Regions from separate parts of the Nonomuraea sp. NPDC049152 genome, predicted to be linked through region 3. Evidence: predicted binding sites of a transcription regulator. Region 3 holds the regulator's gene; each other region holds the start of a gene.
The links. The regulator HrcA, encoded in region 3, represses chaperone genes, less so after heat shock. The targets are predictions, from matches to a motif close to TTGGCACTCTCNNNNNGAGAGTGCCAA.
Positions count from the first base shown of each region.

Region 1 (3,502 bases), on a different contig from region 3:
CGAGCAGCAGCACCACATCGCGGGGGGTGCGCTGCCCCTGCGGCGCGGGCGGCAGCACGGTCAGGTTGAAGGTGCCGTCGCCGTCGAGCAGCAGCGCCGTCGACGCCTCGAAGCCCAGCCGGAGGATGAAGTCGCGGTCGAGGCGTTCGCCCGGCTGGAGCTCCACGGTGGTGCCTTCGCGCTGGACGACGTGCAGGCTGGAGGCGAGCTCGCGCAGTTCGAGGCCAGCGGGGTCGACGTCGGCGCGCAGCGACAGCCGTACCGGATGGGGAAAGCCCGGCAGCAGCACGGGCGGGGTGATGCGGGAGGCGTCGGGGACGGCGCCGGTGTCGGGCGCGACTCCGCCACCCGCGGGAGTGCCGTCGAGGGGGTCGCCGGGGATGTAGCGCGGCGCGACGACCAGGGGGAAGCGGAAGGTGGCCGCGCCGTCCTCGTACGGCAGCGGCTGGCTCAGCGTGAGCCGCACGGTGACCCGCTCGCCCGGCAGGATGTTGCCGACGGTGATCGTGAAGACGTCGGGCCTGTCCTCTTCGGCGAGCGCGGCCCTCCTGCCCTCGCTGAGCGCCCTGTCGTAGTCGGCCCTGGCCTGGCCGCGCTCCTTGAGCACGCCCTCGATCAGCCGGTCGTCGGCCTCCATCGTGAACGCGGTCACGGCCGCCCTGTCGGGCAGCGGGAAGACGTAGGTCGCCTCCAGCGTCACGTCGAACGGGTTGCGGAAGCCCTGCGCCACCTCCACGCCCGCGATCAGCCCCGAGATGCGCGCGGCGACGTCGACGCTCTCCAATGGCAGGTTGCCGCGCTCGGTCCGCAGCGCGCCCATGCCGGCCTCGGGGACCGGAAGGCACTCGGTCGGGTCCAGCGAGATGATCTTCATGTCGCGCTCCCTTCGTGGAGGCGGCGCTCTTCGAGCACCGCGAGAAGCGGTCCGGCGGCGGCGAGGACTGCCTCGAGGTCGGCTTCTGACGGGGTACGGCTAGCGCCGTCGATGAGCAGCGTCACGCCCTCGGCCAGCCGTACCCCGTGGACGGGCCACGACCGCGGACCGGACTCGGGGCTGCGCGCCCAGAACCTCGGCCTGGCCACCTCGCCCAGCCACACGGTGTCAGGCGCGGCGGGTGACGTCGTGGGGGCAGGAGGTGGTGGATACGGCCGGACGGAGCCAGGGGCAGGAGACGGCTGGGCGGTGGTGGGACCGTCGCCCGGTGCGGGGGCAGGGGGTGGCCAGGCGGTTTCGGGGCCGTCAGGCGGTTCGGAGGGGTCGGCGGTGGCCGGCCGTGCAGCCGGCGTCTCGCCGGTGGCTGGCGGGGGTGCGGGGGAAGGGGGGAAGGGCGGCCAGGGGTGTGGGGGCGTGGCGTGAGGGGGAGGCCCGGGGTGGGGGGATGTGCCCGCGGTGAGCGGAGGGAGGGGGAGCTGGGCGGCATGGGCGAGCATCGTGTCGGTGGCGCCCGTCAGGGCCGCCTGGATCTCCGCGATGGACGACCCCTCGGCCTGCATGCGCTTGATCGCCACCAGCTGCAATAGGTGGCGCCGACCGTAGAGGGCCACCCTGCCGCGTCTGGTCAGCGGCGGGTCGAGGAGCCCGATCGTGGCGTACCACCTGATCAGCCGCTCGCTCGGCACCTCGCGCACCCGCCCGTTGACCTGCTGGCCCGACGTGCGCAACTCGCTGGCCGCGTGCCGCGCCAGCTCGCCGATCGTCCAGGTCTCGCTCATGATGCAACGATGACACTGTCATCGTTGCAGTGTCAATGCCGGGGAAGATTCGGCCGGTGAGATCGGTTGTTCAGAGCGAACCTTTTTGTCGAGCGACGAGAGGACAACCTCATGGCTACGATCACCGGAGCGCTGTCGGGCGAGGCGAGGAAGGTCGTCGCGGAGGCCCTACAGGGGGCGCTGGTCGATCTGATCGATCTCTCCCTGGTGGCCAAGCAGGCGCACTGGAACGTGATCGGCCCGCACTTCCGTCCGCTGCACCTGCAGCTGGACGAGCTGGTGGCGGTGGCGCGCGAGCACGCCGACACCGTCGCGGAGCGGGCCGTCGCGCTGGGGATCAACCCTGACGGGAGATCGGCCACGATCGCGGGGTCGACGAAGGTGCAGCAGCCCGAGCAGGGGTGGATCGAGGACGGCAAGGTCGTCGCCACCTTCACCGACATCCTCGAAGGGGTCCTCAGGCGGATGCGCGAGCGGGTCGCCGCGACCGACGAGCCCGACCCCGTCACCCAGGACGTACTGATCGCCGTCACCCAGGACGTCGAGAAGCAGCACTGGATGTTCCAGGCCCAGCGGTAGACAGAGCCCAGCGGTAGACAGAGCTCAGGGGTGGAAAGAGCTCAGGGGTAAGGAACTACAGGAGTTCGGCGGCGAGCGCGGCGATCGGGGGACGGGTGGCCAGCAGGAGGCGGAGCGCCTCCTCCGTGGCCCCGTGCGTGGCGACCTCGCCCTCCATGAGGGCCCGCAGCCACGCGTCACCGTCGCCGCGCAGCGCCGCCCGCTCCAGCCGATCGAGCACCGTCGCACCCGGATGCGCCTCCCTGCAGAGGGTCGACAGCAGGTGCGGCCACCCGGCCGTGAGCGCGGCCAGCTTGGCCACCGCGGCGTCCGGCGTGCGCGGAGCCCCGGCGAGCTGCCGCCGATAGGTGACGAACGAGTAGAAGCGGAACACGTTGAGGTACCGCTTCACCTCGCGCGGGTTGCGCAGGTCCAGCCACGGGAGCGTCGCCTCGATGGCGTGGAAGGCGTTCTCGTCGCTGTAGATGTCGCCGAAGACGCGGTCGGCCGCGCGCAGGACCTCTTCGGGGCGGGCGCCGAGGGCGGCCTGGGCGTGGCGGACGCTGCGCTCCAACGTCGCACTGGTCGGCGACAGCTTTCTGATGGCCGCCTCCACCCTGTCGATCTCCTCCTCACGCACGGGTTCGGCGCGCGGCGGCGCGTCGTGCGACGGCAGGCCGAGCAGGACGCGCAGGTAGTGGGGCAGCCGGTCGTCGTCGAGCTGCGGCACGCTCAGCGGTAGTTGCACGATCTTCTCGAGGAACCGCCAGCCGACGCCCTCGGGCAGTTGCAGGCCCCGGTAGGCGTTCTCGACGTGCGCCGCCACGACGTCGGGCTCCATCGCCAGCACGAAGACGCAGTTCGGGAACTCGCCCGCAAGGAACAGGTTGATCGCCTCGATGACCTGCGCGACCGTCCCGGACGAGCAGCGGTCGAGGTCGTCGACGAACACCACGAGCGGCCGCTCGGGCGTGGCCACCAGGTCGAGGACGTTGCGCATGTCGGTCTGCACCAGGTGCAGGAAGCCCGCCTTGCCGCGGTAGTCGTGCTCGAAGCCGAGCCCGAGCGGGTCGGGCGGGCGCATCAGGCCGCTGAAGCTGCCGCCCGCCGACTCGCCGAAGAACCTGGCGATCCGCAGCGTTCCCGTGACCACGGAGGCCAGCGCCCCCGCCGATCCGATCGCCGCGGCCGACCCCTTCAGCCAGGGCAGCAGCTGTTCGGCCGCGAGCGA
Region 1 covers NZ_JBEZDO010000001.1:351,929-355,430, reverse strand. Annotated here, with positions in the region: gene AB0B45_RS01680 (VIT domain-containing protein) at 1-874, opposite strand, end outside; gene AB0B45_RS01675 (helix-turn-helix domain-containing protein) at 871-1,713, opposite strand; gene AB0B45_RS01670 (DNA starvation/stationary phase protection protein) at 1,825-2,292, shown strand; gene AB0B45_RS01665 (P-loop NTPase fold protein) at 2,348-3,502, opposite strand, start outside.
Region 1: AB0B45_RS01670 (DNA starvation/stationary phase protection protein) is a predicted target of HrcA. The motif match lies at 1,723-1,749, and genes of this name have one in related genera.

Region 2 (3,502 bases), on a different contig from region 3:
CGGCCTACCGTGCCAGGTTCAGGACGTCGGCCCAGGGCGCCTGACGTGACGGCGGCCCGCCCCGTCCCGCTGGAGTGGCGTGGCAGGACAGAGCCCGGCCTCGCGCCTGCGGTGGGCTGTCGGGTGCTTGCCTTACAGGCCGGAAGACCCCCGGAGAACACGAAAGGCCCGCGTCCCCGGACGGGGGCGCGGACCTTCGGGTCGACCCAGATCAGTGGCCGTGGCCGTGACCGTGGCCGTGACCACCGGCGGCCGGGGCCTCCTCCTCGGGCTTGTCCACCACGAGGACCTCGGTCGTGAGCAGCATGCCGGCGATGGACGCGGCGTTCTGCACGGCCGAGCGGGTCACCTTGACGGGGTCGATGACGCCCTGCGCCACCAGGTCACCGTACTCGCCGGTCGCGGCGTTGAGGCCGTGGCCGACGGGCAGCTCGGAGACCTTGTGGGTGACGACGTAGCCCTCGAGACCGGCGTTCTCGGCGATCCAGCGGGCCGGCTCGACGAGCGCGCGGCGCACGACGCCCACGCCCGTGGCCTCGTCGCCGGACAGACCGAGGTCGTCCAGCTCCTTGGAGACGTGGATCAGCGCGGAGCCACCGCCGGAGACGATGCCCTCCTCGATCGCGGCGCGGGTCGCGGAGATCGCGTCCTCGAGGCGGTGCTTCTTCTCCTTGAGCTCCACCTCGGTGGCAGCGCCGACGCGCAGCACGCAGACGCCACCGGACAGCTTCGCGAGGCGCTCCTGGAGCTTCTCGCGGTCCCAGTCGGAGTCGGACTGCTCGATGGCGAGCTTGATCTCCTTGACGCGGTCCTCGATCGCCTGCGGGTCGCCGGCGCCGTCCACGATCGTGGTGGCGTCCTTGGTGACGACGACGCGGCGGGCGCTGCCGAGCACCTCGAGGCCGACCTGGTCGAGCTTGAGGCCGATCTCCTCGCTGACGACCTGGCCGTTGGTCAGGATCGCGATGTCCTGCAGCATGGCCTTGCGTCGGTCACCGAAGCCGGGGGCCTTGACGGCCACCGAGGTGAAGGTGCCGCGGATCTTGTTGGTCACCAGGACGGCCAGGGCCTCGCCCTCGACGTCCTCGGCGATGATCAGCAGCTGCTTCTTGGTCTGGGCGACCTTCTCGAGCAGCGGCAGGAAGTCGGCGATGGACGCGATCTTGCTCTGGTGGATCAGGATGTACGGGTCCTCGAGCACCGCCTCCATGCGCTCGGGGTCCGTGACCATGTAGGCCGACAGGTAGCCCTTGTCGAACTGCATGCCCTCGGTGAACTCGAGCTCCATGCCCATGGCGTTGGACTCTTCGACGGTGATGACACCGTCCTTGCCCACCTTGTCGAACGCCTCGGCGATCAGCTCGCCGATCTTGGCGTCCTGAGCGGAGATCGTCGCGACATTGGCGATCTCCTTCTTGTCCTCGACGGGGCGCGCGGTGGCCAGCAGCTTCTCGCTGACGGCCTTGGCGGCCAGGTCGATGCCGCGCTTGAGCGACAGCGGGGAAGCGCCCGCCGCCACGTTGCGCAGGCCCTCGCGGACCATCGCCTGGGCGAGGACGGTCGCCGTGGTGGTGCCGTCACCGGCGATGTCGTTGGTCTTGGTCGCCACTTCCTTGGCGAGCTGGGCGCCGAGGTTCTCGTAGGGCGCCTCGAGCTCGACCTCGCGGGCGATGGTGACACCGTCGTTGGTGATCGTCGGCGCACCGAACTTCTTGTCGATGACCACGTTGCGGCCACGCGGGCCGAGGGTCACCTTCACTGCGTCCGCGAGGGCGTTGACACCGCGCTCGAGCGCGCGCCGTGCGTCCTCTTCGAACTCCAGGATCTTCGGCATGGAAAGTCCTCTCAGCGTCGAAAGCCCCGGGCACTGACGGCCCGGGGCTTTCTCACGGCTTACTTCTCGATGATGGCGAGAACGTCACGGGCGGAGAGCACGAGGTACTCCTCGCCGCCGTACTTGACCTCGGTGCCGCCGTACTTGCTGTAGAGGACGATGTCGCCCTCGCTGACGTCAAGCGGAATCCGCTTGTCGCCGTCCTCGTCCCAGTTGCCGGGGCCCACCGCGAGGACTTTGCCCTCCTGCGGCTTCTCCTTGGCGGTGTCCGGGATGACCAGGCCGGAAGCGGTGGTCTGCTCCGCCTCAAGCGGCTGGACCACAATGCGGTCGCCGAGCGGCTTAACGGGAACCTTAGTGGCGGTCGTCACGATCGGACCTCCCCTTCAGATTTGGTTGATCTAGAAGAGGCGACCAGCTGGGCCTGCCGTCGCGGGTGTCAGACCTGCCTCGTCGCACGTTGGCACTCTCAGTAGGAGAGTGCCAAAACGAAACAGTATGCAAGCAGGCCGTGCCCGTCAACACGAACCGCCCGGCTCAGCTCACAGCGGATACGTAGGACCCCTCGACGAGCTCGGTCAGAGCGCCGGGACGGCCGGGCTCCCACCCCAGTTCCTCCTTGGTACGGCGGGCGCCCGCCCGCTGGCTGAGCGCGAGAGCGTCGGCGAACGGCCCGCCGAACACCTTGGCCGCCTCCTCCACGGGCCACGGCTCGGCGCCCTCCCGCACGCCCGCCGCCTTCGCCGCGGCCTTGGCCACCTCGGCCACGGACACCGCCTCCTCGGCGACCCCGTGGTAGACCGCTCCTGGCCGCCGAGTCCGCGGACGTGGTCTCCGGCCTGACCCGCGCCTCCCGGCTGCTCGAACGCGGCCTGAAGGAGTACTTCAGCGCCCACGGCCTGGAGCCGTGGGAGTTCGACGTGCTGGCCACGCTGCACAGGGTCGGCGGCCACTCCTGCATGACGGACCTGTCCAACGCCCTCCTGCTCAGCCCCGGCGCCGCGACCAACCGCATCGACCGGCTCGTCGCCAAGGACCTCGTGAGCCGCGAGACCGCCCCGGGCAACCGCCGCATGATCATCGTCACCCTGACCGACGAGGGACTCGGCCTGGTCACCGACCTCAAGGGCGGCCGCAGCACCACCGAGCGAGCGCTGCTGTCGGGGCTCGCGCCCGACGAGCGGTCCACCCTTCGCGAACTGCTCGGCAAACTCCTCGTCTCCCTCGACGACACAGAGCCGTGGTGCGCGTCACGCTACGATGCGTGATGTGATCGTCACGAACAACGGCTCGCGGGACGCGCTCGCCGACTGGCCGTACCCACCGGAGGACGGGTAGAGGGCCGATGATCTCGACCTGCTCCCTCAGGACGGGCCCCGTGGCGAGCCTGACCTCTTCAAGCACGCCCAGCTCGTCGACGGGACCTTCACCTTCATTTCGCCCCAGAGCCGCTTCCACGATGTCGTGATCCGGCACCTCGCCGACGCCCTCGAACGACAGGCCCCCACCGGCGGTGGAGTCGCGGCCCACATGGACGTCACGATCGCGCCCAGACAGCGGCCGCGCCCCGACCTCCTCGTGATCGACGCGTCCATCGCGGCCGACATGAGGCGCACGACCTACACCCCCCATGAGGTCCATCTGGTGGTCGAGGTCGTCTCCCCGCGT
Region 2 covers NZ_JBEZDO010000035.1:32,196-35,697, forward strand. Annotated here, with positions in the region: gene AB0B45_RS42295 (helix-turn-helix domain-containing protein) at 1-44, shown strand, start outside; gene groL (chaperonin GroEL) at 212-1,834, opposite strand; gene groES (co-chaperone GroES) at 1,894-2,208, opposite strand; gene AB0B45_RS42310 (hypothetical protein) at 2,372-2,608, opposite strand; gene AB0B45_RS42315 (MarR family transcriptional regulator) at 2,662-3,102, shown strand; gene AB0B45_RS42320 (Uma2 family endonuclease) at 3,269-3,502, shown strand, end outside.
Region 2: groES (co-chaperone GroES) is a predicted target of HrcA. The motif match lies at 2,295-2,321, and genes of this name have one in related genera.

Region 3 (3,502 bases):
ATCTCTCAGCCTGGAGAAGAACCCTTGCTGGCCGGGGGCGAACTTGCCCGGCGGGCGCTCCTCGCCGCGCAGCTTGGACAGCTCGCGCAGCAGGTCCTCCTGCGACTGGTCGAGGCGGGTGGGCGTCTCCACGTTGACGTGGATCAGCAGGTCGCCGCGGCCGGTCTCGTTGAGACGCTGGACGCCCCTGCCGTACATCGTGATGACCTGCCCGGACTGTGTGCCCGGCCGGACGTCGATCTCCTCCGCGCCGTCGAGCGTCTGGACGGTCAGCGACGTGCCGAGGGCCGCCGCGGTCATCGGGATCTGGACCGTGCAGTGGAGGTCGTCGCCGCGCCGCTCGAAGATCTCGTGCGGCTTCTCGACGATCTCCAGGAACAGGTCTCCAGGAGGGCCGCCGCCGGGGCCGACCTCGCCCTCGCCGGCGAGCTGGATGTGGGTGCCGTCCTCGACGCCCGCGGGGATGCGGACCTTGATCGTACGGCGGGTGCGGACCCTGCCGTCGCCCGAGCACTCCTGGCAGGGGTGCCTGATGATCGAGCCGAACCCGCCGCACTGCGGGCACGGCCTCGAGGTCATGACCTGGCCCAGGAAGGACCTGGTGACCTGGGAGATCTCACCGCGCCCCTGGCACATGTCACAGGTGTCGGGATGCGTGCCAGGAGCGGCGCCCGAACCCGAGCACACCTCGCACAGCACCGCGGTGTCGACGTTGAGCTCCCTGGTGGTGCCGAACGCCGACTCACGCAGGTCGAGCTCGACCCTGATCGTGGCGTTGCGCCCCCTCCTGGCGCGCGAGCGGGGGCCTCGAGCCCCGCCGGCCGAGCCGAAGAAGGCGTCCATGATGTCGCTGAAGGGGAAGCCCGCGCCGAATCCGCCGGCTCCGGCGCCCGCGCCCGCCCCCGCGAAGGGGTCGGCACCCAGGTCGTACATCTGCCGCTTGTTGGGATCGGACAGGACCTCGTAGGCCTGCGTGATCTCCTTGAAGCGCTCCTGCGTCGCAGGATCGGGGTTCACGTCGGGGTGCAGCTCGCGAGCCAGGCGACGATATGCCTTCTTGATCTCGTCCTGACTGGCGTCACGGCGGACCCCGAGGGTGCCGTAGTAGTCGTTTGCCACTTATCGACCTCTTATGAAGCAGCCAGGATCTGGCTGACGTAGCGTGCCACCGCGCGCACAGCGCCCATCGTCACGGGGTAGTCCATCCGGGTGGGACCGAGCACGCCGAGGCGGGCCCCCGAACCGTACCCTGTGGCGACGAGGGAGGTGCCACGCAGTCCTGTGTAGGGGTTTTCCGAGCCGATCCTGACGGTGAGCGTGGTCGGCATGTCGGAGGTCTCGCCGAGCAGGCGCATCAGCACGACCTGCTCCTCCAGCGCCTCGAGCACGTCGCGCAGGCCCGTGGTGAAGTCGGCGCCCGCCAGATTGGCCGCGCCGGCGAAGACGATCTTCTCGTCGTGCCGCTCGACGAGGGTCTCCAGCAGCACCGACAGGATCGTCGCCGCGGCCGGCCGGTCCTCGACGGGCAGCCGTTCAGGAAGGTCGGAGATCTGGTCGGGCACCTGGTTGAGCCCGCAGCCGTCGAGGCAGGCGTTGAGCACCGCGCGCAGATGCGCGATCCTCGACTCCTCGATCGTCTCCGGCAGCTCGATGACCCGCTGCTCGACCCTGCCGGTGTTCGTGATCAGCACGAACATCACCCGCCTGTCGGTCAGCGGCACCAGCTCCAGGTGACGGACCGTCGACTGCGAGAGCGCCGGGTACTGCACCACCGCGACCTGCCTGGTCAGCTGCGCCAGCAATCTGACCGTGCGGGTGACCACGTCGTCGAGGTCGACCGCACCGGCGAGGAACGTCTCGATCGCCCTGCGCTCAGCGCTCGACAGCGGTTTGATCTGCGAGAGCTTGTCGACGAAGAGCCGGTAGCCCTTGTCCGTCGGCACCCGTCCCGCGCTGGTGTGGGGCTGGGCGATGTAGCCCTGCTCCTCCAGCGCGGCCATGTCGTTCCTGACCGTGGCCGGAGAGACGTTGAGATTGTGGCGCTCGGCCAGCGCCTTGGAGCCCACCGGTTCGTTGGTGGACACGTAGTCCTCGACAATGGCGCGGAGCACCGCAAGCTTCCGATCATCGAGCACGTGCTCACCTCCCTGCCTGTGAAGGAAACGACAGGTCTAGCACTCTGTGTTCCCGAGTGCCAAGTGTACGGCTCTCACCCACAAGGTGCGATAACACACCGAGTCAAGCCGACTGCAAGCCGCAGGTCGACAATAGTGGGCATGACCGACGTTCGACCGCCGTACCGGCAGGACCCGAGGTACGGCGCCTACGCTCCACCTCCTGACCCGAGGCAGATCAGGCCGCGTGCCTGGTGGATCGCGGTGGTCTGGGTGCTGGCGTTACTGACGGCGGTCAGCGGTGTCGTCGGGTTCGCCTCGGGCATGCGTTCCACCCTGCAGGAGCTGGTTCCCGCCAGGCCCTTCGCCCCCGGCGAACCGGTCACGGTGCCGATCGACCCGGCCGACCAGCCGGGGCTCTTCCTGTCGAGCCGGCGGCCCGTCCACTACTCGTGCGAGATCCACGGCGGCGACCTGGCAGAGCCGAACGGCAGGCAGACCGTCAACGAGTGGAAGCTCATCCAGCTGATCGACGTGCCGGAGAAGGGCGAGTACGAGGTCTACTGCGACATCGAGGAGGACGCCCACGCGCTGTTCGGCGTCGGCCGCCAGGTCACCGCGGCGACAGCCGAGATCGCCGGCAGCGTCGTCGTGCTGCTGGCCGTGCCGGGCGCGGGCATCCTGTTCGCGATCATCATGACGATCGCGATCCTCGTGCGCAGGAGCAACGCGCGCAGGAACGGCGATTTGCTACGGTCCCCCCATGTACGAGCGTGACGTGCTTGCGGGAAACTGGCGGCGCCCGGGTAAGGGGAAGATCCCGACCGTGCCGGCCGAACGCGACCTGGTCGTCGAGGACGCCGACAGCGGGTTCTGCGGCGCGGTGGTGGCCTGCGACAAGGAGGCCGTCACGCTCGAGGACCGCTTCGGCAAGCGGCGCCTGTTCCCGCTGGCGCCCGCCGCCTTCCTGCTGGACGGCAGGCCCGTGACACTGGTACGGCCGGCCGCTCCCGCCGCCACGGGTCCGCGTCGCAGCGCCTCGGGTTCGGTCGCCGTCGAGGGCCTGCGCGCGCGGGTGGCCAGGGAGAGCCGCATCTACGTCGAGGGCGTGCACGACGCGGCGCTCGTGGAGAAGATCTGGGGCCACGACCTGCGCGTCGAGGGCGTAGTGGTGGAGTACCTGGAGGGCGTGGACGACCTGCCCTCGATCGTGTCCGAGTTCGGTCCAGGGCCTGAGCGCAAGCTCGGCGTGCTGGTCGACCATCTGGTTCCCGGCTCGAAGGAGAGCCGTATCGCCGCTCAGGTGACCTCGCCGCACGTGCTGGTCGTCGGGCACCCCTTCGTCGACATCTGGCAGGCGGTCAAGCCCTCCGTGCTGCGCATTCCCG
Region 3 covers NZ_JBEZDO010000021.1:40,709-44,210, reverse strand. Annotated here, with positions in the region: gene dnaJ (molecular chaperone DnaJ) at 1-1,119, opposite strand, end outside; gene hrcA (heat-inducible transcriptional repressor HrcA) at 1,131-2,135, opposite strand; gene AB0B45_RS32415 (hypothetical protein) at 2,277-2,891, shown strand; gene AB0B45_RS32410 (DUF3097 domain-containing protein) at 2,878-3,502, shown strand, end outside.